Acetoanaerobium sticklandii: one gene and its partner. The protein of the gene in region 1 interacts with the protein of each later gene in a pairwise test. Links are inferred from orthologs where the notes say so. Each region holds a gene or a part of one and is shown in the gene's direction. Other genes may lie near its edges.

Evidence for each region.
Region 2: the proteins of dprA (region 1) and recA interact in binary tests that used the Bacillus subtilis proteins (3 or more experiments, as listed by UniProt). The link is inferred for Acetoanaerobium sticklandii from one-to-one orthologs.

What each region holds. Positions count from the first base shown.
Region 1 is NC_014614.1:1,645,383-1,656,154, reverse strand. What follows is about bases 612-3,584. They hold dprA (DNA-processing protein DprA), read left to right. Parts: upstream 612-1,549; coding sequence 1,550-2,620; downstream 2,621-3,584. Other genes in these bases: topA (type I DNA topoisomerase), read left to right, coding at 2,884-3,584; CLOST_RS07655 (magnesium chelatase subunit ChlI family protein), read left to right, coding at 1,038-1,499; CLOST_RS07660 (helix-turn-helix domain-containing protein), read right to left, coding at 612-1,050. Outside these bases: CLOST_RS07665 (hypothetical protein), read left to right, coding at 1-488; more of CLOST_RS07660, read right to left, coding at 601-611; more of topA, read left to right, coding at 3,585-4,938; GTP-sensing pleiotropic transcriptional regulator CodY, read left to right, coding at 5,098-5,877; CLOST_RS07635 (replication-associated recombination protein A), read left to right, coding at 6,052-7,308; CLOST_RS07630 (RrF2 family transcriptional regulator), read left to right, coding at 7,403-7,849; cysteine desulfurase NifS, read left to right, coding at 7,853-9,049; Fe-S cluster assembly scaffold protein NifU, read left to right, coding at 9,042-9,482; alaS (alanine--tRNA ligase), read left to right, coding at 9,863-10,772. UniProt on the Bacillus subtilis protein: Protein that helps load RecA onto ssDNA during transformation. Binds cooperatively to circular ssDNA, is able to bridge different segments of DNA. Favors the loading of RecA onto SsbA- or SsbB-coated ssDNA and formation of RecA-DNA filaments.
Region 2 is NC_014614.1:1,803,044-1,821,002, reverse strand. Bases 7,657-10,604 are described here. They hold recA (recombinase RecA), read left to right. Parts: upstream 7,657-8,578; coding sequence 8,579-9,631; downstream 9,632-10,604. Other genes in these bases: rny (ribonuclease Y), read left to right, coding at 9,812-10,604; pgsA (CDP-diacylglycerol--glycerol-3-phosphate 3-phosphatidyltransferase), read left to right, coding at 7,984-8,502; rimO (30S ribosomal protein S12 methylthiotransferase RimO), read left to right, coding at 7,657-7,987. In the rest of the region: CLOST_RS08545 (bifunctional riboflavin kinase/FAD synthetase), read left to right, coding at 1-523; rpsO (30S ribosomal protein S15), read left to right, coding at 630-893; CLOST_RS08535 (polyribonucleotide nucleotidyltransferase), read left to right, coding at 996-3,095; CLOST_RS08530 (FtsK/SpoIIIE family DNA translocase), read left to right, coding at 3,384-5,585; tRNA 2-selenouridine(34) synthase MnmH, read left to right, coding at 5,615-6,658; more of rimO, read left to right, coding at 6,659-7,656; more of rny, read left to right, coding at 10,605-11,353; CLOST_RS08500 (DEAD/DEAH box helicase), read left to right, coding at 11,432-13,213; CLOST_RS14095 (hypothetical protein), read left to right, coding at 13,417-14,100; CLOST_RS08490 (thermonuclease family protein), read left to right, coding at 14,131-15,021; CLOST_RS08485 (hypothetical protein), read left to right, coding at 15,036-15,419; CLOST_RS08480 (hypothetical protein), read left to right, coding at 15,661-16,401; CLOST_RS08475 (hypothetical protein), read left to right, coding at 16,508-16,783; CLOST_RS08470 (lipase family protein), read left to right, coding at 16,802-17,959. UniProt on the Bacillus subtilis protein: Multifunctional protein involved in homologous recombination, DNA repair and competence.

The sequences.
Region 1 (10,772 bases):
GTGCAATAGTGGGAGGGATTATTACAATAACAGGAGTTTATTTTACACTTAAACAGAACAGAGAATTAATGGAAGAATCCCATAATAAACAAATGAAGTTAATGTTAACACAAATAAGGACTCAATTTTGGATGGAGAAATTTTCAGATGCAATTGTTTTTGCTGAAGATATTAATAATAAAATAAATTTATTTATAAAAAAATATAATACTTATGATTTAGCTTCTAGAAATATTGATATAAATTTTTTTAACGAAAAAATAAATGATATTGATAAACACTCAAAAACATTTTATCCAAAACTGATTTCTGATGAAAATCTTAGCAAATCACTTATAGAACTAAAAGATTATCTTAGAGAATTAGATACATATATAAAAGTAAATTATAATGAGAAAAGTGAGAGTAAAATTGATGGAAAAGAAATTGAATATAATAACAACACATATTCAATTTATTTAGAAAATCTCAAAAAATATGTGGAATAATTAAAAATAAAATAAAATTCTGATAAAAGTAAAAAAATAGTATTAAAATACCTTTCCTACTTAATTATATATTCGGAAAGGTATTTTGTTTTAAAATATTTCTAATTTTTATCTACATTATAATAGATATATATTTTTCGACAGATTCTTGTATTCTTTTTGTTCTTGGGAATCCACCATTAAGATATCTAGCAATACTATCCCTGCCAACTCTTAATTCTTTAGCGCATTCTTCATAACTATGCCCATGGTATTTAATAGCTTTATATAGTTTTTCAGCAAAAGTATTCTCAGGTAGCCCATCGAAACCACCAACAAAAGAAATTGTTTCATTAGTAGCGTAAGCTACTTTTTTTATGGTATCAATACGAGGAGACCTTTTTATTTCTGCTTTTGTGATTGCACCCTCGGATAAATTACATAATTTAGCAAAATCTTTAACATCAAGATTGAGTTTCTTCCTTATAATATATATATTGTTATTAGTAGTTATTATTTCATGGCCATTATATGGGGTGATAACTGCACGGATGCCCTTGTGGAAATTTTTTGAATCAATCAAAGGCTTGCAGCTGCAACGATAATAAGATAAAAACATATCTATCTAGAGCCTCAACTCCTATTTTGGATAGAATGGATATTTTTGTCGAAACTTCTCCTATTCCTTATGAAGATTTGGTAGTGGAAATTGATGAGGAGGACTCAGCTACAATTAAGAAAAGGGTAGAAAAAGCAGTTGAAATTCAAAAAAATAGATTTAAATCCTTGAAAATTAATTACAATAGTCAGATGAATTCTAGGCAAATAACAAAATATTGCATACTCTCAAAGGAAGCAAAAAACTTGCTTGAGGCAGCTTTTAAACAAAGTAATTTGACAGCAAGAAGCTATCATAGGATTTTAAAAGTATCTCGTACAATTGCAGATTTGGATTCAAGTGAATTAATTAATATAAATCATATAGCAGAAGCTCTGAATTTCCGGAAAACATTTCATAAGTATTGGGATTAGAATGATTTTAAAATACGAAATTTTCAAAATTTTCACTGAAAGGATTGACTATGAGCCGAAAAAAGTTATTTTTATCATTATTTAAGAAACTCTCGATTGAAAGACTTGTTTATATAGATTCTACTATTGAAGAAGATAATAAGATTCCGAGTATTCAAGAAATGAACAATTCTATTAATTCATCTATAGTTGATAATGAGTTATATTCCTCTAAATATGATTATTTTATTCAAATAGAAAACTATATTGAAAAGCATAATCTAAATTATTTGACATATTTTGATGATAAATATCCTCAAAAGCTAAGAGAGATAGCACAAGCCCCAAGACTCTTATATTACAAGGGAAATTTAGATAATGTCGGGAATCTATCAATAGCTATAGTAGGAACGAGAAAACCATCAAATTATGGAATATGGGCGGCAAATAAATTCTCAAAAGAACTGGCTTTTAATGGATTTTGTGTAATTAGCGGAATGGCCTCTGGCATTGATAAATATGCTCACCAAGGAGCCTTGGAAAGTGATGGAAAAACTATATGCGTACTAGGCTCATCGATAACAAAGCCATACCCTAAAACCAATGCTAAGTTGATGCAAAGTGTGATTGATTCAGGAGGATTGGTGATAAGTGAGTATTCTGATTTAAGCCCTATTATTCCTGCTAATTTTGCTTTCAGAAATAGAATTGTAAGTGGGTTGTCAGATGGAATATTGATAATTGAAGCTGGAATGAAAAGTGGAACACTCATTACTGCGGATTTTGGATTGGAGCAGGGTAAAAATATTTTTGCAGTACCAGGAAGCATTGACTCTCTTTCTAGTATTGGTACAAACAACCTAATAAAGCAAGGCGCACAATTAGTAACCTGTGTAAATGATGTTTTAGAAGCTTATGGAATGGATTATGGAAATGCGGTGACAGGCAGTAAAGATATGAGCTCTCTTTCTGAGATAGAAAGAACTATATATGGTTGTATTCAAAGTAAGGGAATATGTACTGCTGATATGATATCAATTCATACTTCATTAAATATTAAAGATGTAACAGGAATTCTCAATATCTTGGATATAAAGTCATTCATTAATTATGATGGGCATATAGCAAGTATAAAAACATAATGTGTATTGAAATAATTCATTATTTAATATATAATCCATAAAGCATTCAAAATTCAGAATATTATCTTTTAAAAAAAATATAATATTATAGCTCTAATGCTTATTACAGCTAATTAAGGTTAAGGTTAGTATATGAATCAAATTTGTTTTTATTTGACAAAATTGAATTTTAAATATATAAATAGATTCGTATCGTTTTTTAAAGCAAATTGTTTTATTCATATTATATATAAGCAATCAGATAAAATATTTGAGGTGAAATAATGGGAAAAAATTTGGTTATCGTAGAATCACCTGCGAAAGCTAAGACAATTGGAAAATTTCTAGGCAAAAACTATACGGTTAAGGCTTCTGTAGGACATATTCGAGATTTGCCAAAAAGCAAATTGGGTGTTGATGTAGAAAATGATTTTGAACCACAGTACATCACAATAAGGGGAAAAGGAAGCGTAGTAAATGAATTAAAAAAACAAGCAAAAAAATCTGATAAGGTATATCTAGCAACTGACCCCGATAGAGAGGGAGAGGCTATTTCATGGCATCTTGCTTATCTATTAGGACTAAATGAAGAAGAACCTATAAGAATTGAATTCAATGAAATAACAAAAGATGCAATAAAAAAAGCTATCAAGCATCCTAGGAAAATAGACAGACCTCTTGTAGATGCTCAGCAAGCTAGAAGAGTAGTAGATAGATTAGTGGGTTACAAAATCAGCCCGATTTTATGGGCTAAAATAAGAAAGGGCTTAAGTGCTGGTAGAGTTCAGTCTGTTACAACAAAGCTGATTTGTGATAGAGAAAATGAAATTAATGCGTTTGAACCTGAAGAGTATTGGTCTATTGATGCAATTACTCAAATCGACAAGAAAAATAAAGTAGACTTTAAGTTTTATGGTGATGAAAAAGGTAAAATAGAATTGCATAGTAAAGATGAAGTAGACTTAATTTTAAAATCAATAAAAAACAAAGATCTAGTGGTAAAAGCTGTAGAAAAAAAAGAAAGAAAAAGAAGCGCGCCAAAGCCTTTTACTACAAGCTCACTCCAGCAGGAAGCATCAGGCAAACTGTCGTTTACTACAAAAAAGACAATGATAGTAGCTCAGCAACTTTATGAAGGGGTAGATATAAAAGGCAAGGGAAGCCTTGGGCTTATAACATATATTAGAACTGATTCCTTTAGAATATCGGATGAAGCTCAAGAAAATGCAAAAAACTATATTAATGATAAATATGGAAAAGACTATTTTAAGAAGTATCAGAATAATTCTAAATCAAAAAAGAAAATTCAAGATGCTCATGAATGTATTAGACCTTCTTATGTAGATTTAGCACCAGAAGATATAGAAGACTCGCTTTCTAAGGAACAGTTTAAACTATATAAATTAATCTGGGAACGATTTATCGCAACAATGATGGCAGATGCAATATATGATTCCCAGAATATAAGTGCATCAATCGACAAATATATTTTTAAAACAAATGGTTCAAAGCTGAAATTCGATGGTTTTATGAAAGTATATAGTTTTAGCTCACAAGAGGAGACTATTTTACCAGACATGAAAGAAGCAAGTGTTTTTCCTGTAAAAAAGATAGATCCAAAACAACATTTTACTCAGCCGCCTGCAAGATATAGTGAGGCTAGCCTTGTAAAAACTTTAGAGGAGCTAGGAATAGGAAGACCTAGTACTTACGCACCAACGATTTCAACTATACTGCAAAGAGATTATGTAGAAAAAAAAAGCAATAGCTTGATTCCTACGGAGCTAGGATTTATAGTAACAGAAATAATGAGTGAGAATTTCAAAGAAATCGTTGATTATACATTTACAGCTGATATGGAAAACAATTTAGATAAGATAGAAGATGGAGAAATTGAATGGCAAAATATAGTTAAAGATTTTTATTCTCCTCTAGAAGAATCTATAGAAAAAGCTGTTGAAAATATAGAAAAGGTTATTTTGGAAGAAAAAACTGATGAAATTTGTGATATATGTGGATCTGAAATGGTAATTAAATTTGGAAGATTTGGCAAATTTATAGCATGCAAAAACTATCCTGAATGCAAGGGAACTAAGCCTATACTTGAGAGAATCGGAATCAAATGTCCAGAATGTAGTGATGGAGATGTAATAATTAGAAAAACAAAAAAAGGAAGAATTTTTTATGGATGTTCTTCTTTCCCAAAGTGCAGATTTGTTTCATGGGATAGACCAAATGGAGAAAAGTGTCCTAAATGTGATTCTTTCTTGGTTTTATCTAAAACTAAAACCACTGAAAAAATAAAATGTTCAAACAAAGAGTGCGATTATGAAAAATAGGTAAAAAAGCTTGAATATTTTTATAAGTTGTGATATTATTTTTTGTGGTATTGAAATACTTTAGAAAATTTAAAAAATTCAAAAAATAATACTAAATTCTCTAAAAACAATAAATTTATAAATATAATAAATGTGTAGAAACAAAAAGGAGAGAATAAGATGTCAAGCTTATTATTAGAAAAAACAAGAAAAATCAATAAGATTCTTCAAAACTCAGGTTCAAACCCAGTATCATTTACGGAGCTTAGCAAAACATTAAAAGACGTTTTAAATGCCAATGTATATATTGTAAGTTCTAAAGGAAAGGCTCTTGGTGTTGAACTCACTCATATGTCAGACAGTTCAACTATTATTGATGAAAAAACAGGAGAAGAAAGACTACCAGATAGTTATATTGAATCAGTTAATCGCATATTTGAAACTATATCAAATTTAACTCAAGAAAAGCTTTTAGAGGTTTTTAAAGATGACGTAAAAAGCTATGAGAAATATGCAACAATTGTACCTATAATGGGAAGTGGACAAAGACTAGGAACTCTTATTTTATCAAGATATGAAAGTAAGTTTTCTGATGAGGATTTGATACTTGCTGAATATAGTGCAACTGTTGTTGGCCTAGAAATTCTAAGAGCTAGAAGCGAAGAATTAGAAGATGAAATGAGAAGCAAAGCCGTAGTTCAAATGGCTATAAATACATTATCATACTCAGAGCTTGAAGCTGTTGAGCACATCTTTAATGAACTTAATGGCGATGAAGGACTTCTAGTTGCTAGTAAAATAGCTGATAGAGTTGGGATTACTCGTTCTGTTATAGTAAATGCACTTAGAAAGTTTGAAAGTGCTGGGGTAATTGAATCACGTTCTCTTGGAATGAAGGGTACTCACATTAAAATCCTAAATGACAAACTGCTAGATGAACTTAAAAAGAATAAGCACTAGTAATTACAACCCGGCTATTTGTCCGGGTTTTTTTATGTATAAAATTGTATAAGGATTAGCAAATTATATTTGATTGATTAATCGTTTAGTTTATTATTCAAATACTTAATTTTATCCATAATCATATTAAAGGAGTTATAATAATTTATATTATTATTACAAGGAGTTATTTTTATGAAAAAACCACTGGCAGATATCGTAAGACCTAAAAAAATTGATGAAATAGTTGGACAAGAACATTTGACAGGGACTGACGGAGTACTCTATCGGGCTATAGAGAATAATATCATACCAAATATGATATTTTATGGCCCGCCTGGAGTCGGAAAAACAAGTGTAGCAAATATTATTGCAAATTCTTGCAATAAATCTATACACATGTTAAATGCAACCTATACTAAAACAGAAGAAGTAAAAGAAATATTAAAGGATTCTAAGCTTCAAACTCTTGACAGTAAAGAGATTATATATATAGATGAAATACAAAATTTTAATAAAAAACAGCAACAAATTCTTTTAGATTATATTGAAAAAGGGGACATTGTTCTTATAGCTAGCACCACTGAAAATCCATATCACTATGTATATAAAGCGCTACTCAGTAGATGCTTTGTGCTTGAGTTTAAAGCCTTAGAGCATAAAGATATAAAAAAAGGGGTGCAAGTTCTTATTGCATCTTTAAAAAATGACACTTACAAAATTAAGATAGATGATATTGCATTAGATAATATTGCTCATTATGCAGATGGGGATATGAGAAAAGCAGTCAATTTAATAGAACTTATTTTACAGTTATATGAAGATGAAAATGAAATCAATATTAGTATTGAACTTTTGAAGAAGTTAAATATATCAAAGCAGCTTATGTATGATATAAGTGGAGATAGTCACTACGATATTTTAAGCGCATTCCAAAAATCAATAAGGGGTAGCGATACAGATGCCTCACTTCACTATTTAGCTAGGCTTATTAAATCAGGTGACTTGAAATCTATTTGCAGAAGATTGCTTGTGATTGCTTCAGAGGATATTGGGCTAGCTTATCCTAATGCTATAACTATAATAAAAAGCTGCGTTGATAGTGCTCTTCATTTAGGATTTCCAGAAGCTAGGATACCTCTTGCCCAAGCAGTTATATTATTAGCAACATCACCTAAATCCAATTCAGTTATTAAAGCAATTGATAGCGCTATGGATGATTTAGAAAAGTTTTCAGTTGGGGATATACCTATTCATTTAAAGGATGCACATTATTTAGGAGCGCAGAATTTGGATAGAGGAATAGATTATAAGTATCCGCACAATTTTGAGAATAATTATGTGGTGCAACAATATCTACCTGACGCAATAAAAACTAGGGTATATTACCAATCGCAAAAAAATAAATTCGAAACGAGCATTAAAAATTATTGGAAAGATATTAAAAAATAATTGATTGTCTTTTGATTGACAAAGAAAAGACACTAAGCTATAATAAAATTAATTCATAGTAAATGACTAGGAATTGTGAAAAGAGGTTATAAACGTGAAACTATCAACGAAAGGAAGATATGGACTTAAAGCCATTTTTGAATTAGCGCTAAAGGAAGAGGAAAATCTTCCACTTTCATTAAAGTATATTGCAGACAAGAATGGACTTTCAGAGCAGTACTTAGAACAAATCTTTGCTATATTAAAAAAATCAGGTTTAGTAAAAAGTGTAAGAGGAGCTCAAGGTGGTTATTATCTTAGCAAGCCGTCCTCACAAATCACAGTAGGTCAAGTACTTAGAGCTTTAGAAGGACCTATGGCTCCATCTGATTGTGTTTTAGAAGAAGATGCTGATTGCGAGAACTCTGACTTTTGTGTTACCAAAGTAGTTTGGCAAAGAATTAAAGATAGTGTAGATAGTGTTATAGATTCTGTAACGTTAAAAGATATGGTTTTAGATCATAAACTAAAAAGTAGCAAAAATAATTTTAAGGAGATGTGATTTATGGAGCAAAAAAGAGTTTATCTTGACAATGCAGCGACTACTCCGGTAAAAAAAGAAGTTCTAGATGCTATGATACCTTACTTTACAAATAATTATGGAAACCCATCTAGTATACATTTCTTTGGCAGAGAGGTTAGAAAACCTGTAGATGAAGCTAGAGAAAAAGTAGCAAAGTTATTAGGGGCTGCAAGTAATGAAATATATTTTACTGCAGGTGGATCGGAATCGGATAACTGGGCAATAAAAGGTGCAGCTTTTAAATTGATGAATAAAGGTAAGCATATAATAACAACTAAAATTGAGCACCATGCTGTGCTTCACACTTGTGAATACTTAGAAAAAGAGCATGGATTTCAAATAACTTATTTAGATGTAAACAAGGATGGCTTAGTAGATTTAGATAATTTTAAAAGTAATCTTAGAGATGATACAATTTTAGTTAGCATAATGTTTGCCAACAATGAAATTGGAACAATTCAGCCTATAAGAGAAATCGGCCAAATTTGTAAAGATAAAGGGATTGTTTTCCATACAGATGCAGTACAGGCAGTTGGGAATATAAAAATTGATGTAAAAGAACTTAATATAGATATGCTATCACTTTCAGCTCATAAAATTTATGGGCCTAAAGGAATAGGTGCTCTTTATATTAAAAATGGAGTTAAGCTAGATAACTTAATCCATGGTGGAGCGCAGGAGCGTAAAAAAAGAGCTGGAACAGAAAACGTACCTGGAATTATAGGTCTTGGAAAAGCTTGTGAAATCGCAAATGATAATTTGGAGAGTCATATTTCTAAGCTTACTAATTTAAGAGAAAGACTTATGAATGGAATTTTAAATGAAATACCTCATACTATTGTAACAGGAAGTAGAGAAAGTAGACTACCTGGAACTGCAAGTTTTTGTTTTAAGTTTATAGAAGGTGAGGCTTTGCTTCTGAGCTTAGATTTAGTTGGTATAGCAGGCTCGAGTGGTTCAGCTTGTACATCTGGTTCACTTGACCCTTCTCATGTGCTTATGGCACTTGGACTTACTCATGAGATAGCTCATGGATCTTTACGACTTAGCTTATCAGATTTTACAACGGAAGAGGAAGTTGATTACGTAATTGAGAAGCTTCCGCCGATTATCGATAGACTTAGAAAAATGTCACCATTATATGAAGATTTTTTGAAGGGAGAATCAGTTAATGTATAGCGATAAAGTTATGGACCATTTTACAAATCCTAGAAATGTTGGAGAAATTGAAGGTGCAGATGGTGTTGGAGAAGTTGGAAATGCCAAATGTGGAGATATAATGAAAATATATCTTAAAGTAGAAGATAATGTGATTCAGGATGTAAAATTTAAAACTTATGGATGTGGCTCAGCCATAGCAAGCTCTAGCATGGCTACAGAAATGATTAAAGGCAAGACTGTTCAAGAAGCTTTAAATTTAACAAACAAAGCAGTTGCAGAAGCTTTGGATGGTCTTCCTCCAGTAAAAATGCACTGCTCAGTTTTAGCAGAGCAAGCAATAAAGAAAGCTCTTCAAGACTATGCGCTAAAGAATAATTTAACTATTGAAGGATTAACTGATGTTGAGTTTGATGATGATCACGATCATCATGATGATATAGAAGAAGATTAATATTGATTTTTGTAGTCTAAGACTATATAATTGTATCAATATAATTTTAATACCAAACGGCTATGATAAGAATAGTAAAGTAGCTTAATTGCCTTACAGAGAGGGGATATATGCTGAAAGTCCCTAGGTTATTATTACTTGAAGCTGCCTTTGAGCCTGACTGTCTAATAAATAGTCACGTTAACTACGTTACAGTTAGATTAAGTGGCCAATTGGCAATTAGGGTGGTACCGCGATTTAACCTCGTCCCTGTGATATAATAGTTATCATAGGAACGAGGTTTTTAATTGTAGTAAATGTAAGTGAACACCTATATTAAGTCATTATAAAATTTGAAATTTAGAAATTAAGTTTATTATATTTGTTGAGGAGGTTATACAGTGAAGAATTTAGGAGTAAATGAGATTAGAGAAAAGTATTTAAGTTTTTTTCGTTCGAAAGATCATTATTCTAGAAGTAGCTTTTCTTTAGTACCAGAAAATGATAAAAGTCTTTTGCTTATAAATGCAGGCATGGCTCCAATGAAAAATTATTTTATGGGGCTAGAGACTCCGCCTAATAAGAGAATGGCTACCTGCCAAAAGTGTGTTAGAACAGGAGATATCGAAAATGTTGGAAAAACTGCTAGACATGCTACTTTTTTTGAAATGCTTGGAAATTTTTCTTTTGGAGATTATTTCAAAAAAGAAGCTATTGCATGGGCGTGGGAGTTTGTTACAAAAGATTTAGAGCTAAATCCAGATGATTTATGGGTTACAGTGTATTTAGAAGATGATGAGGCCTTTGATATATGGGAAAAGGATATAAATGTTCCTAAAGAAAGAATTGTTCGACTTGGAAAAGAAGATAATTTTTGGGAGATAGGAACAGGAACAGGTCCTTGTGGTCCGTGCTCAGAAATATATATAGATAGAGGAAAAGAATTTGGATGTTCTGACCCTGATTGTAAACCAGGATGTGACTGCGATAGATTCTTAGAATTTTGGAATTTAGTTTTTACTCAGTTTAATAAAGATGAAGATGGAAACTATAACCCACTTCCAAATCCAAATATTGATACTGGTATGGGATTAGAAAGAATGGCATGCATCATGCAGGGTGTAGATAGTATTTTTGATATAGACACTATGAAAAGCATCAGAGACAATGTATGCGAGTTATCAGGCAAAGAATATGGAAAATCAACTGAAACAGATGTTTCCATTAGATTGATTACTGACCATTCTAGAGCAGTGACTTTCTTGATTTCAGATGGAGTTCTTCCTTCGAATGAAGGTAGAGGCTATGTGT
Region 2 (17,959 bases), 160 kb from region 1 along the record:
ATATGAGGTTGGTAAGAAGCTAGGCTTTGATGTTCATATAGTACAGCCTGTTATGATAGAAAATATGAGGGTTTCTAGTTCTTTTATAAGAGAACTGATAAAAACCGGAGAAGTTAAAAGAGCAGATTTTTTTTTGGGACGAAAATATATGCTTGAAGGCAAAGTAGTTCATGGAAAAAAATTAGGACGAAAATTGGGTTTTCCAACTGCAAACTTAGAAGTGAATCAGGATATACTGCTTCCTAAAAGAGGAGTGTATTATTGTAAGATAGAAATAGAAGATAAAATATATGATGCGGCTGTAAGTATTGGTTACAATCCTACGATACAGTCAAATAAGCCGTTCCAAGAAATATTTGTGGAAGCCCACATATTAGAGTTTGAAGACGATATCTATGGTAAGTCAGTCAAACTTTATTTTATGGATAGATTAAGAGATGAACTTAGGTTTAACTCTTTAGACGATTTAATAAGACAGTTAAATAGAGATGTACTCAGAATAAAAAATTATATCTTTACTTGATTTGTCCTATATGTTACAATAACAGATGGTTAAATAACCTATGCTGGGTAATTGGGTACCGTCCACTACTTGGCATCAGGCGTTTATATTATTGGAGGTGTTTTACATGTTAAAAGAAAGAAAAATAGAAATTATCGAGAAATTTGCAACACACGAAGGAGATACAGGTTCTCCAGAAGTTCAGGTAGCTCTTCTTACAGAAAGAATCAACGAGCTTAACGGTCATCTTAAGATTCACAAGAAAGATCACCACTCAAGAAGAGGACTACTTAAAATGGTAGGACAAAGAAGATCACTTCTTAGATACCTAAAAGCAAAAGATCTAGGTAGATATAACACACTTATTCAAAGTCTTGGACTAAGAAAGTAATCAAAAGAGCGGGAATATCCTGCTCTTTTTCTATAATAGCTTTGAAAAAATTAATTGTGTTTTATAATATATTAAAGAATAAGGTTTAAATAGGAGGTAAATATGAGCAAAATATACGAAACCTCTATTGGCGGCAGAAATCTGTCAGTAGAAATAGGTAAAGTTGCAGAGCTTGCTAATGGCGCATGTATTCTTCGCAGTGGAGATACCGTAGTATTAGTTGTAGCATCAAATTCAGAAAAACCAAGAGAAGGTATAGATTTCTTTCCTCTAAGTGTCGATTATGAAGAAAAAATGTACTCAGCAGGTAAAATTCCAGGCGGCTTTATAAAAAGAGAAGGCAGACCTTCAGAACGTTCAATTCTAACATCAAGACTGATAGATCGTCCTATTAGACCTTTATTTCCAAAAGGATATAGAAACGATGTACAAGTAGTAGCTACAGTATTATCAATGGACCAAAATTCTAATCCAGATACAATGGCTATGATAGGCTCATCTATAGCTCTTTCAATTTCATCAATTCCTTTTAATGGACCTACTGGATCTGTTTCAGTTGGATTAATAGATGGAGAATTTATAATCAACCCAGATTTAGACCAAAGAGCAAAATCTCAAATGTATTTAGTGGTATCAGGAACAAAAGAAGCAATAATGATGGTCGAAGCAGGTTCTAGTGAAATTTCAGAAGATACAATGCTAAAAGCAATACTATTTGCGCATGAAGAAATTAAAAAAATAGTTGGTTTTATTGAAGAAATTGTTAATGACATTGGAAAGCCTAAAGATGAGGTTGTACTATTTGTACCTCAAGAAGAAATTTTAAGCGCAGTATCTGAATATGGAAAGCAAAAGATGAAAGATGCAATCCTTACTAAAGATAAGCAAGAAAGACTTGAGAATATGGATAAAGTGAAGAAAGATATCCTAGAGCACTTTGTTGATATTTATCCTGACAACATGAAAGACGTAAGTGAAATTATTTATAAGCTTACTAAGGATGGCGTAAGAGAGCTTATATTAAAAGATAAAATTAGACCAGATAATAGAATGCATGAAGAAATTAGACCAATCTGGAGCGAAGCTGGTGTGCTACCTAGAACTCATGGCTCTGCGCTATTTACAAGAGGACAGACTCAGGTAATGAGTATCACTACACTGGGAGCTTTAGGAGATGTTCAAATTCTTGATGGCTTAAGTGAAGAAGAAGAAAAGCGTTATATGCACCACTACAATTTCCCAGCATATTCTGTAGGAGAAGCAAGACCATCTAGAGGCCCTGGAAGAAGAGAAATCGGACATGGAGCACTTGCAGAAAGAGCGCTAGAGCCTATGCTTCCAAGCAAAGAAGATTTTCCTTATGCTATTAGAGTAGTATCAGAGGTTCTTTCATCAAACGGATCAACTTCTCAGGCGAGCGTATGTGGAAGTACTTTATCACTTTTAGATGCTGGAGTTCCGCTTAAGGACATGGTAGCAGGTATTGCTATGGGTCTTATAAAAGAAGGCGATGATGTAGCTATACTTTCAGATATCCAAGGTATGGAAGACTTCCTTGGAGATATGGATTTTAAAGTTGCAGGAACAGAAAAAGGTATAACTGCAATTCAAATGGATATTAAAATAGCTGGTATAGATGAAGAAATTCTAACTAGAGCTTTAGAGCAGGCTAGAGTAGGAAGACTTCATATACTAAACGAAATGAAGAAAACTTTAAGTGCTCCAAGAGAAGAAATCTCTGAGTATGCACCTATGATTATCACAATGAAAATTGATCCAGATAAAATCAGGGATGTAATAGGACCTGGCGGAAAAGTAATCAATAAAATCATAGAAGAAACTGGCGTTAAAATAGATATAGAAAATGACGGAAACGTATTTATTGCAGCAGTTGCTAGAGATATGGGCAAGAAAGCTAGAGCGATGATAGAAAATATCGTCAAAGTTCCTGAAGTAGGACAAAAATACATGGGTAAAGTTACAAAGCTAATGGCATTTGGAGCTTTCATGGAAATCTTACCAGGAAAAGAAGGCTTGCTTCATGTATCACAAATTGATGTGAAAAGAGTAAATAAAGTAGAAGATGTGCTTTCTGTTGGAGACGAGTTTGAAGTTCTTCTTACTGAAATAGACGCTCAAGGCAGAATGAATCTTTCAAGAAAAGCTTTATTAAAGCCAGAAGAACCTGCAAAAGGAGAATAAAAGCCCTATAAATGTAATAAAGATTGCTTATATTCAAAGCTAATTTTGTTAAATTTACAATAAGCAAAAAAAATCAGATGGAAAATTCCAGCTGATTTTTTATTGTATTAATCATGATAATCTGTGAACCAGATGGATGTGCTTTGAAATGGAGAAATGATGTTGAGAAATAAGCAATCTTTGATAATTAATAGTTAAAATAGTATAATAATGTAAGACATGTGAAAATACTAGCTAAGAATAAAAGTACATAATTATTAAAAGTATCTGAAAGTAGTGGATGAAAGTATGTCGAGAGTAAAGCGAAAAACACGAAAAAAGAAGAAACCTAGTCAAATAAATGAAAATCTACTTGCAGTAGGCTACATTTTTTTTGGTATTTTTATGACTTTGTCAGTTAGAACGGAATCAATGGGTATAGTTGGACAGAGCATAAAGTATATACTGCTAGGCTTGTTTTCGAAGCTATCTATATTAATAGCATTCATCTTAATATTTTTAGGGGTATACAAGCTCATATATCCTGAAAAAATTCAATACCAAAAAATACCTAAGCTTCTGTCCTTTATTTTGACAACAGTTGTTGTCCTTATGTATGGCTTACTGCAAAAGGATTTTTTGCCTAGGACTACACCTCTTAGCCTTGAGAATAGCAGATTGATATTTTCTATGGCTCAAAGAGGAGAAGGCTCAGGGCTTATAACTAGCATAATTACATATTATTTTCACGGATTGCTTGGAACTGCAGGAACCAGTTTACTTTGCATATCTTTAATACTCTTTGTTCTAATCTATTATTTTAAGATTGATCCTGCGAAATTTTTTGAAATATTTAAAACAGGACCAGCATATATTAAGGAATTTATAATAAACACAAAAGCAAAGATAACAGATTTTGTGCTAGTAGACTCTGATGAGGATGAAGATAAAAAAGTTATAAAGCCACGAAAAAAACCTATTCAGCTTCAAGTTGAAACCGATAATATCGAAATTATTCATGAGACTAAAGAAAAAATAGATAAGCCTGAAATACTAGAAAGTGAGTTGGATTTAGAAATTCCAGCAGTAATGAAAAGACCTCGAAAATTAAGTGATGACTCTTATGTATTTCCAGGGTTAGAGCTATTAAACAGCCGTGAAAAAAATCCTAAAAAAGATTCTAGTAGCAAAATGAAAAATTCTAAGACGCTAGAAAGTACTTTACTTAACTTTGGAGTAGATGCAAAGGTAAAAAGCATTTCTCAAGGGCCAACAATAACTAGATATGAACTAGAACCAAGACCAGGAACTAAGGTGAGCAAGGTAACTAATCTTACCGAGGACTTAGCTTTAGCTCTTGCGGCTCAAACAATAAGAATAGAAGCTCCTATCCCCGGAAAATCACTGATAGGTATCGAAATACCAAATGATACAAGTGAGGTAGTGAGCTTTAAAGATATAATAGAAAGTAAAGCTTTCAATACATCAAATGTAGATATAGCTTTTGGAGTAGGAATGGATATTGGTGGCAATGTAATAGTAGCAGATATAGCAAGAATGCCACATATGCTAGTAGCTGGAGCAACAGGCTCTGGGAAAAGTGTATGTATAAACACCTTAATTTGCAGTATACTATATAAGTACTCGCCTAAAGATGTAAAGATGATTATGATAGACCCTAAAATGGTTGAGCTTTCAGTTTACAATGATATACCCCATCTTCTCATACCAGTTGTAACAAATATGAAAAAGGCGCCTAATGCTTTAAACTGGGCAGTAGCTGAGATGAATAGAAGATATAAGCTGTTTGCAGAATCAAAAGTAAAGGATATAAATGGATACAATGAGAAGTTTGAAGAAAGACTTCCTAGAATCGTTCTTATAATAGATGAGCTTGCAGATTTGATGATGGTGAGCCCAAATGAAATTGAAGATGCAATATGCAGGCTGGCACAAATGGCTAGAGCTTGTGGAATCCATCTTGTTATTGCAACACAAAGACCATCAGTAGATGTAATCACAGGACTTATTAAGGCTAATATTCCATCCAGAATAGCATTTTCTGTATCTTCACAGACAGATTCGAGAACCATTTTAGATACTGGAGGAGCTGAGAAACTACTAGGAAGAGGAGATATGCTTTACTATCCTATGGGAGCAAATAAACCAGTGCGCATCCAGGGAGCTTTTATTTCTGAGAATGAAGTAATCAAAATTACTGACTTTATAAAAGAAAAAAATAGCGTGGACATTGATAACACTGAAATAATCCAAGAAATTGAAAAGATAAAAGAGCAAGCAGATAATCCAGAGGATGAATTAATAACAGAAATTCTAGACTTTATTAAAGAAAAAGAGCAAGCCTCAACATCACTGCTTCAAAGAAAATTCAGAATAGGCTATAATAGAGCCTCTAGAATAATAGACGACCTTGAACAAAAAGGTATAGTTGGGCCAAGCGATGGAGTAAAACCAAGAAAGGTCTATATAGAAAACATTAAAGAAAAATAGATGGAATTTAAACGCAGGAAGGTGTAATTTTGAAAGAAATCAATATAGAAGAAGTATTAGAATTACAAAATTCAATAATTGTAGATGTTAGAACACCGAAAGAATATGAGGAAGATCATATCCCTGATTCAATCAATATTCCAATATTTGATGATGATGAAAGAGCTATAATAGGAACCTTATATAAACAAAAGGGAAAGGAAATTGCTGTAAAAACAGGAATAGAAATAACCTCTCCTAAGCTTCAAGATTTCTACAACAAATATTTGACTCTATCTAAGCAATATAATCAAATAATACTATATTGCTTTAGAGGAGGAATGAGAAGCGGTTCACTTGTAAATTTTTTAAATGAAATGGGTCTAAATGTTTTAAAAATTAGTGGTGGGTATAAATCCTACAGAAACTATGTATTAGATTACCTTGAGAATTTAGGTATGAAGCATCAATTTATTGTGCTTCATGGGCATACAGGGACAGGTAAAACTCAGCTCCTAGAAGCACTTGAAGAAAAAGGCTGCTGTGTACTTAATCTAGAAGCCTTGGCTCAAAATAGTGGCTCAGTATATGGCGAAATTTTTTATTCAGGTAAAGCTCCTACCCAAAAATGGTTTGATTCACGAATTGTAAAGATATTGAGAGAGTCAAAATTCAAAAATGTGCTTATGGAAAGTGAAAGTAAGAAAATAGGAAAAGTTACTTTGTGTAAAAGCTTTTGGGATACAATGACAGATGGAAAGCATATTTTAGTAAATTCCTCTGTTCAAAATAGGGTAATAAGATTAGTAAAGGATTATACGAAGTATAATACTAAGGATGATGAGTACTTAAAAAAATCAACTGCAAGATTAAAAGATACTATTGGAACAAAAGCTGTAGAGGACTTAATTAACAAAATAGAAAACAAGGATTACGAATATGTAGCGCATTTTTTAATTCTAAATTATTATGATAAATTATATAGTTATTCTATAGATAAATACAAATATGATATGTCAGTTTCATCAGATGAAATTGATTTGGCTGTAAGTAAAATCTTAGAATACTATGATAATGCTGAAAAGGAGATATAAATGAATAAAAGTGTTTTTATTTCAACGCTTGGATGCTCAAAAAATCTAGTTGACTCAGAGGTCATGCTAAATATATTGCTAGAAAATGGATTACAAAAAGTGGACTCTCCTCAGTTAGCTGATATAGCTGTAATTAATACCTGTGGATTTATAGAATCAGCAAAAGAAGAATCTATAAATGAAATACTGGAAATTGCAAAGTATAAGCAAATTGGAAAGCTAAAGCATTTAATTGTTACAGGATGCTTATCACAAAGATATAGCGAGGAGCTTAAAAAAGAACTTCCAGAAGTGGATTCGTTTTTAGGAACCACTAGCTTTGAACATATATATAATATAATTCAGGGATTGGAGCTTGGTGAAAATAACAGCTTGATTTTAGACATCAATCACGATTTAAAACCAGATTCAAAGAGAAGCTTGCTTACTGAGAAGTACACAGCTTTCTTAAAAATAGCTGAAGGATGTGATAACCTGTGCACCTATTGCATAATTCCCAAGCTTAGAGGTAAATACAGAAGCAGAAAGCTAGAGGATATAGTAAAGGAAGCAAAAGTGTTAGCAGCTAGTGGGGTAAAAGAGATCATTGTCATAGCTCAAGACACAACGAAATATGGACTCGATATTTATAACGAAAAAAGCTTGCCTAGACTGCTTAGAGAGTTAAATGCAATTGAAGATTTAAACTGGATTAGATTCTTGTACTCTTATCCAGAAGATATAGATTTAGACCTTATACTTACAGTCAAAGAATCTGACAAGGTATGCTCTTATTTTGATATGCCAATTCAGCACAGTCATGATCAAGTTCTAAAAAGAATGAATAGAAAAACTACTGGAAAGCATATCGAAGACACAATAGCATTAATCAGAGCTCACATTCCAGAAGCTGTACTTAGAACGACGCTAATAACAGGTTTTCCTGGAGAAACAGATGAGGAATTTGATGCCCTTTATGATTTTGTCAAAAAAATTGAATTCGATAGACTTGGAGTATTTGCATATTCTAAAGAAGAAGGAACACCAGCTGCTATTATGAGTGGTCAAGTTGCAGAAGAAATAAAAGAAGAGAGAAAAAATAAAATAATGCAGTTACAGCAAGAGATTTCTTTAAGGAAAAATCAAGCACTTATTGGTAAAGATTTCGAAGTTATAATAGAAAAAGAAATCGAACCAAATTTATATGAAGCTAGAAGCTACAGGGATGTACCAGAAATAGACGGAATTATATATGTCAAAGCTTTAGCTTCACATAATGAAGGTGAATTTATAAAAGTAACTATAAAAGATGCTATGGAATATGATTTATTAGGAGATGAAATAATATGAATATAGCAAATAAGTTGACTCTTTCCAGAATAATAATGGTGCCCTTTTTCTTGGTAGCAGTATATTTCGAAAAAGACTCTCCGGTTTTACCTATTTCAGCTATTATATTTGCTGTTGCATCATTTACAGATTTTTTGGATGGATACTTGGCTAGAAAGTATAATTTGATTACTGATTTTGGAAAGTTTATGGATCCTCTAGCTGATAAAGTTTTAGTTGTTGCAGCTCTTGCGGTATTAGTAGAAATGAATTTGATTCCAGCATGGATGATTGTTCTCATTATAACTAGAGAATATGCTGTGAGCATACTTAGAGCTATAGCTGCTAATACTGGCCAAGTAATTGCGGCTTCACAAGGTGGAAAAGCTAAAACAGTATCTCAGATAATTGCAGTTTTAATGCTTTTATTAAATATAAAATATGGAATATATGTAATGTGGATTGCTGTAATCCTTACATTTGTTTCTGGAATGGACTATTTAATGAAAAACAAAAAACTTATATCCCAAAAATAAACCATTAGTTGACGAACATATATTTGTGATATATAATCATATTAGAACTTATGTTCGATAGAAAGGTGGAGTATAAATGGATGAAAAACGTATGGAAGAAAAACGTAAAGCATTAGATGCAGCTATAGCTAAAATAGAAAAAGACTTTGGAAAAGGCTCTATAATGACCTTAGGCGAAAACGCAAAAATGAATATAGAAACTATATCTACAGGGTCTATTGGCCTTGACGTAGCAATTGGTATTGGTGGTCTACCAAAAGGTAGAATAGTTGAGATATATGGACCAGAATCTTCAGGTAAAACTACTGTAGCTCTTCATGCAGTAGCTGAAGCTCAAAAACTAGGTGGTATAGCTGCCTTTGTAGATGCAGAGCATGCTCTTGATCCTGTATATGCAAAAGCATTAGGTGTAGATATAGATAAGCTGATAGTATCACAGCCAGATACTGGGGAGCAGGCACTTGAAATTACAGAATCCCTTGTTAGAAGTGGTGCTATAGATATAATTGTTGTAGACTCGGTAGCGGCTCTTGTACCGAAAGCCGAAATCGAAGGAGAAATGGGCGATTCTCATATAGGACTTCAGGCTAGACTTATGTCTCAAGCGCTTAGAAAACTAGCTGGATCTATCAATAAATCCAAAACAATAACTATTTTTATCAACCAGCTTAGAGAAAAAGTAGGCGTTATGTTTGGAAATCCAGAAACTACAACAGGAGGAAGAGCACTAAAATTTTACGCCTCTGTTAGATTAGATGTAAGAAAAATAGATATTATCAAGCAAGGCGATACTATGCTTGGAAGTAGAACGAGAGTTAAGGTTGTCAAAAATAAAGTAGCTCCACCGTTTAAACAATGTGAATTTGATATCATGTACGGTCAAGGAATATCTAAAGTTGGAGAGCTTGTTGACATAGGAGCAAACTTAGATATTATAAAAAAATCTGGTGCTTGGTATAGCTATAATGAAGAAAGATTAGGACAAGGAAGAGAAAATGTTAAGCAATTCTTCATGGAAAACCCAGAACTTATGAACGAAGTTGAATCAAAGGTAAGAGAGTATTTTAATATTAACACTTCTCCTATTGAGATTGCAAAAACTGATGTTGACGATTCAAAAGAGGAGTAATCGAATAATTATATATTCTATATTGCTTTAATTTAATACTCAACTAATCAAAAAAAGCTCCAGATGGAGCTTTTTTGCATATCCTGCAAAATAGTGCATTCTTGACACAAAGCCATATAAATATTAAAATTAGAGGTGATATACACCTTAAAAAATATAAAAAAGGAGGTGGCTATAATTATAACTATAACAAACGCAATACTAATTGCACTTGTAACTGCAATCATAGCAGCATTTATAGGATATATGGCCAGAAAGAAAATTGCAGAAGGCAAGATTAACCAAGCCGAAATAGTAGCTAAAGAAATTGTTGAAAAAGCTGAAAAAGACTCTGAAACTGTAAAAAAAGAAAAATTAATTGAGGCAAAAGAAGAAGTTCACAAAATGAGAAATGAATTTGATCGTGATTATAAAGAAAGACGATCTGAGCTTCAAAAATTTGAAAAAAGACTTATCCAAAAGGAAGAGCATTTAGATAAAAAAATAGCTCAACAGGAAGATAAGGAAACAAAATTATCAGAGAAACTGAAAACTATTACTGAAAAAGAAAACCAAATTGAAGAAATCAAAACTCAGCAGCTAGAAAAATTAGAGGGAATTTCTAATTTGACAACTGAAGAAGCTAAAAGCCAAATTTTAGCTAATGCTGAAAGAGAAGTAAGACATGATTTAGCTCTAAAAATTAAAGAGCTAGAGCACGAAGCTAAGGATGAAGCAGACAAAAAAGCTAGAGAAATAGTAGCTTATGCTATTCAAAAGTGTTCTGCAGATCACGTAGCTGAAACAACTGTAAGTGTTGTGAGCCTACCAAATGATGAAATGAAAGGTAGAATCATAGGAAGAGAAGGAAGAAATATAAGAACCCTTGAAACACTTACTGGAGTTGATTTAATTATTGATGATACTCCTGAAGCTGTAGTATTATCAGCATTTGATCCTATAAGAAGAGAGGTAGCAAGAATAGCCCTTGAAAAGCTTATAGCAGATGGAAGAATTCATCCTGCTAGGATTGAAGAGATGGTAGAAAAAGCTAAAAAAGAAGTGGACAACATAATCAAGGAAGAGGGCGAGAAAGCCGTTTTCGAAACTGGAGTATATGGACTTCATCCTGAACTTGTTAAGCTACTTGGTAGATTAAAGTACAGAACAAGCTATGGACAAAACGTATTGAAACATTCTATTGAGATTGCTCATCTATGTGGAATCATGGCAGCTGAAATTGGGTCAGATGTAAAGCTAGCTAAAAGAGCTGGTTTACTTCATGATATAGGAAAAGCAGTAGACCATGAGATGGAAGGAACACACGTAGAAATAGGAATGGATCTATTAAGAAGATATAAGGAGCCTAAAGAAGTAATCCACGCTATGTCTACACATCATGGGGATTATGAACCTCAATCAGTAGAGGCAGTTCTAGTGACTGCAGCAGATGCAATATCAGCAGCTAGACCAGGAGCAAGAAGAGAAACTTTAGAAGCTTATATCAAGAGACTTGAAAAACTTGAAGAAATTGCGAATTCTTATGAAGGTGTAGAAAAATCTTATGCGATTCAAGCAGGAAGAGAAGTTAGAATCATCGTTAAGCCAGACAACGTTACTGATGATTTCCTACCACTATTAGCAAGGGATGTAACCAAGAAAATTGAAAGCGAAATGGAATATCCAGGGCAAATAAAAGTAAGTATAATTCGTGAAACAAGAGCAGTTGATTACGCTAAATAAATATGATTTCAATAGGGACTCGCAAGAGTCCCTTTTTTAGTGTAAGATAATAGAAAGCGAGCAATCAGGAGGAGATATATGAAACTTTATTCGAGTAATATAATATCCGACGTTGAAGCATTAAGAGTAAAAGACAGTGAGAGAGAGTTCTATAAACATCTTAAAAATAAGCTTTCAGGGATTGGCATAACAAAAATAACGCCATTTGAGAACTTCTATGCAGACTTATATTATGAAGAAAATGGACATGTTTTATTTATAAAATTTATGGACACACAAGAAGAGACATTTTCAATACTTGAAGAAGAGCTCATTGAGATTATGAAGGAAGAGCACGATTACTTCATAAGCAAAATAAATGGGTTATACAAAAATTTATATGTGAATTATATATATATAATGCCATATGTAGACTTATCCTCTTATAAAGACGATTTTGCAAAAGCGCATATAGTAGATTCAAATATATTTTCTTTGCTAAAAGAAGATAGTATTGAGCTGAAAAAATATTATTCTAAGAAGAATGATGATATTCAATCGAATTTACTTAGGTATAGTATTGCGAGAGAATACCATGTGATAAAAAAAGAGGATGATAAAAGAATTTTAAATAAAGAATTTAAAAAGATTATTTTTAATTATAAGGACCATGAATATCAAGCAACTTTCTTGACTGATAAGCAAATCACTAGAGTGAATTCAATTAGATATGGAAATGCTCTTTTTATAGGGCCTGCCGGTTCAGGTAAAACAACTACACTTATAGCAAGGCTGATTAAATTATCTAGGATATATGATAAAGATAGATTTCTGTTTTTGACTTTCAATAAACAGCTGATGCAAGACATTAGATCGACCTTAGATATGATGGGATTAAAGCTAAACAATGTTGAAATAATAAATTTCCATAGCTACATTCTAAATTTATCTAAAAACTATGGTCTGAAGGTAGACAAAAATAATCCAAAATCTTTTGATGAACAATTTGAAACCATATTTACAAAAACAAGCCAAATTTATAAAAGCCAGCATATCTATAAAGGAATTATTATTGATGAGGCTGAAAATTTCAAGGAAGATTATATCCATTTTCTTAAAAATTTACTTTATAGAACTAAGCATTTTTTTATGATTTCCTCTGATAAAGCAAAGGATATAAGAGGATTTATGAATAACTTTACTGGTGGCTGGGAGAACTTGGAGTATGCAGAAATAGCAGAATTTAATAAAAATTATAGATGCACGAAAAATCTCTCGGATTTTACGAACAACTTTATAGATAATGTAACTAAATATATAGATGAAAAGAATTTGATTTTGCCTGAAGACTACTATATCAAGAGCACATCCCTAAGGCATAAAGGACAAACAGCTAATATAATTAAATGTGATACAGTAGAGGATAAGCTTAAGCATATAACTGAGCTTATATCAAAGCTCACAGATAAGCGCATAAAATACAGCGATATCTGTATTATCTATCCATTTAACAAAAGAAGGACAAAAAATAAATCTGTTATATACTTTCAGTATCTTTTAAAGATGGCTTTAGAAGAGGCTGGAATTGCTTTTATGATAGCAAATGAGGACTTTACTAACCTGACCTATAAATCAGGTATAACAATATCAAACATATTTTCTATAAATAATTTAGAATATAAGGTTGTAATTCTTTGCGAATTGGAAATGCTTTACGCTCACAGCTTAGCTAATGAGTATTCATATACGGATGCTTTGTCATTTATAAAAAATATAAATATGGTATATACTGCCATAACTAGGGTAACAGAGGAACTCTATATTTTCACTTTAATGGAGGACTCAGACAGCACTATATTATCATTGTTAAAAAAACCATAAATTCTATTCTTTTTAATTGAATATTTATAAAATATCGCCTAGAATTAAATAAAAGTAGTATTTTGCTTAAAAAATAATGATTTAGAATGTTATTTAATATAGTTTATATTTAGAAATGTATTAAAATAAAATTTAATAGATAGTTTAGCAAATAAAATAATCGAATTGCTTAAAATTTAAAAAATAAATAAGGGGGAATTATTGTGAAAAAAAGAATCTGTTTGATAGTCTTATCCATTATTTTATTATCAACTGTACCTAGTTTAGCTCATGGGGGTAAAACTGATTCAAGTGGTGGACATAAAGATAATAAGAATAAAAGTGGCTTAGGATATTATCATTATCATTGTGGAGGGAATCCTCCTCATTTACATAATAATGGTTCTTGCCCATATTCAGGTGGCTCTTCAAGTTACCAAACTACAACGCCACAAAAAACTGTTATTGCCACTCCAAAAGCAATGATTCCTAATTTTTCAGTGAAAATAAATGGAACAGAAATAAATAATACAAGTTCTGAATATCCTGTTTTAAATTACAATAATATAACTTATATTCCACTTACATCTGATCTCCTAACTTATCTTGATATATCATATGATTGGAATAATCCAAACGGGATAATTGTTAATAGAACTTCTCAAGCAGTAAATAAAGGAGCATTCGTTTCTGCGTTTAATAGCGGATACTCAGTTAAAGGTCAAAGTAAATCAATTTCAAAAGTGGGCAAAGCTATGATAGTAAATGGCACAACTGTTGACAGTAGTCAATATCCAATTATAAATTTTGCTGGAGTAAATTACTTACCTTTAACTACTGATGTTCTTAATAATTTAGGGTTAAAATCTTCTTGGAGTGAATATGAAGGGTTCTCACTGTATAATTAAAGGTTAGTTATTAGATTTGGAGGTTTAGACATGGAATCTTTGTTAAGCATTATTGCTATAGCTTTATTTGTTTATTCTATGGTTAACTTTTTCAAACTCATAAAAAACAGAGATAAATCTTATTTTAAAAAAGCATTAGCTCTTTTTATATCTTCATTTATTGTAGTTATGCTTATTCCAATTGCTCCTGTCAAAAGCGAAGAGCATCAGATACCTTTAAATGCAACGGAAGAAAATAAAAATAGTAACGAAATAGTAGCCGAACAAACTTCAAATCAAGAAGCATCTAAAACTGAAAAAACAGGTGCTAAGCTTTATACTGTAACACGAACTATTGATGGAGATACTATAGAAGTTCTAATTGATGGTAATACAGAGAAGATAAGATTAATTGGAATTGATACACCTGAATCAGTTCATCCTGACCAATCTAAAAATGTACCTGAAGGAAAAATGGCTTCAGAATTTACTAAAAGTAAGCTTGAAGGTAAACAAATTGCTCTTGAGCTAGATGTTGAAGAAAGAGACCGATATGGACGACTTTTAGCTTATGTGTGGATTGATAATGTAATGTTCAATAAAACATTACTTAGCGAAGGGTTAGCCCAAGTTTCAACATACCCTCCTAATGTTAAGTACACGAATGATTTTCTAGCTTTAGAAAAACAAGCTAGAGAAAATTCTGTAGGTTTATGGAGTCAGCAAGTTGCCACTACTGCTCCAGTTTTTTCAGAACCAAAGCCTCAAGCTTCAACTGTTAATAATGAAATGACATTTATAGGAAATAGAAATACTAAAAAGTTTCATTATCCTACTTGCAGCAGTGTAAATCAAATGAACGAATCAAATAAAGTTTCATTAAGCTCAAGAGAAGAAGCTATCAATGGGGGCTTTATTCCATGTAAAAGATGTAATCCATAAGGAGGATTATATTAATGGGAAAGAAATTGATTGTGTTTATTTTAATATTACTATTTATTACAGGTTTCATAATATATTCAACTTTTATAAGATTACCAAATTCGTATAGTTCAGTAGCTTTGAATTCATACAGTAGTAATTTAGAAGCAGATACAACTTTAACTTATGATGAAAATATATCAATGATAGATGAAGAAATAAGTATTAATTTAGAGAGTCTTGAAGAAGAGGTACATGAACTAGAAGAAGAAAAATATGAGTTAGAAAATCAAATAATGAGACTGGAAGACGAGAACAATTATATAAAATCGACTATAATAGAGTTATTAGAAGCTGAAGAACTAAGAGCAATATCTTATGAAGAATTAAAAGATGAGTTATATTTTTTAGCGAATTAATGTCAATATATATTTTATAAAAGCCTTTTGGCTTTTATTTTTTTATATTGGTGAGCATATAGTGTCATGTATTATAAAGTTGATATGAAGAGATTATAATTTAATCATAACGTAAATTGTGGAAAAATATTTATAGAATAGTTTAATAATTAAGGGAAAATGCAAATAAAAAATATCAAAATGCTACAAAGCCTGTATTTTTTAATAAAAAATACAGGAGATTTGTTAAGGGAGAACTATAATGTTAAAAAAGATATTAATAACTTTTATTGAGAACTCTGAAATAATTAGAAATTGGATTACTTTTGCATCAGATATTTCCATATTATTAATAACGTTATACACTTTCAGACTTACTTTTATTTCAAAAAAAATAAAAGTCTTAAGTTATGGTACTACATGTGATAAAGATGGAAATTCATATAATTTAATAATTGAGAATAGGTCATTATCTCCAATAGTAGTTAAGAGTGTAAGTATGATTGTAGATAAAAAGTGGAAGCTAGGTATAATAAAATATAAAAAACCTTTAATTGTTAATCCATTTTCAACAGAATATATTGAAAAAAATAAGTATGGATATATTGAACATGAGGAAGAATTTAGATTTGAAGATGTTGTTTTTGAAATAGAGACTTCTAAAGGGAAATATTATATACCTTTTAATAAAAGATTTTCCAAAATATCAAAAGAATTAAAAAAGATAACTAGTAATGTTAATTGCTTTAATTATATGTATAATAATAAGATTATATTACCAGAAGCAAAATACATAGTAGATATTTATAAAAATAAAGATTTTGTAGACACTATTTTTATATTGAAATCTGGTTTAATGACAGATAGTTTAAATGGAATTGATAAAATATCTATCAAAAATATTGATAGTAAGAGTGAAGTCGTTGAAGAAATCGAAAGAATAATAAGTGAAACTGATTACTCTGTAAAAATTTCGGATGTAAACAAATTTTTGATTACCTAAAATATTTTCTTAGAAAGAATATTTAATAAATGATTTATGACAATTAATAAACGTATTATAAAAGTAGAAATACAAAGCTGAAGTCTTTACCCAATCTGATATATTGGTGCTCTATTATAAAACGAAAAAAAGCACGGGTGGTGCATATAATATAAATGCAGTTAACTTTATAAAGGATAAGAACAAAATTTTTATTAGAAAAAATCTCTTGTCAGAAAACAATTCATTAGGCTCTATAGGAGGATATGAAATAGCCTCTGGAGTAAAAAACTGTTATTTAGAAAAAACAGGCGATAACTATAAGTTTGTGGTAGAATTAATTGATAATAATTTTATATATAAAAAAGAAATTTATATAGATAAAACAAATAGTGATATATAGCTATGGAGATGGAAAGCTTTGAAAAGAAAAATAAGTATAGTTATTTCCTTGATACTCATCCACAATTTTTTGTTTATAGATATAGCAGTTGCTAGTGATAGACCATATATTACGATTGGTGACAGAGAATTTATAGTAAATTATGAGGATTACACTAGGATTAATAATCAGTTTGAGGGATACAATCCCAAGCTGAGTTATCCCTTAGCTCAATTCTCTGCATACTTAGCATCACAAAGCTATAGAAACCCTGTTGAATTAAGAGAAGCTGGCTTGGTTGATTCATCGAATAAATATTTTGGTGAGATACTTAAAAAAAATAATTTCCAAGATATCAAGCTAGTACATAATTACGATAATGCAAGAATCTATATGGATACATTTCTAAAAAGCTATGGTGGCCTATGGAGATTTATAAAAAGAGGGAGCAGTGGAGAGATTGATATAACTGACCCTAGGATTCAGACTCTTGCAAAGGCATCAACTCAGGCTATAGTTGGCTACAAGTGGATTCATGCAAAGGGAAAGAAAAGAAGAGTGATTTCTATTACATTTAGAGGGACAGAAGGACTTAATAATATAAGAAAGCTACATGAAGATTGGTTAATTAGTACTTTATCAAAAAAAATAGATTTTAATGGAAAAGGAAAGGTTCATAGAGGCTACTATGCTTGTGCATTGGAGTTTGAGAAAATGGAGTCTAAAATTTATTTTGATAATAAATCTCTGAAAGAAATAATCGATAATGCAAATCAAACAGGAGACTTAATTGTTTTGTCAGGGCATAGCAGTGGAGGAGCGATAGCTTCTATTTATGCTGCTATGCTTATTGATAAAGAAAAAAATAGTTTTCCAAGAGATCAAATTCAAATTTATAGCTTTGGAGCGCCGCCTTTCTCGGACAAAGCCTTTTCAAAAATTTATTCATCCTCAGCAAATGCTGACAAGCTACTTAACTTGCATAGAATAGTTGAAAGATATGACATAGTTCCATATTCATCTAGAGGTGCAAAGCTTAAATCATATACTAAGGATATATTTGCAGGAGCGGTATCTGAAAATGAAGCCTTGAGAAAGTCAAAGCTTTTAAAAAAGCTATTTAAAACTGAAAGCCCTGAATTTAAACAAATAGGCTATTCCGAGGAATATAAAAACGGACAAAAAATACCTTCAGAT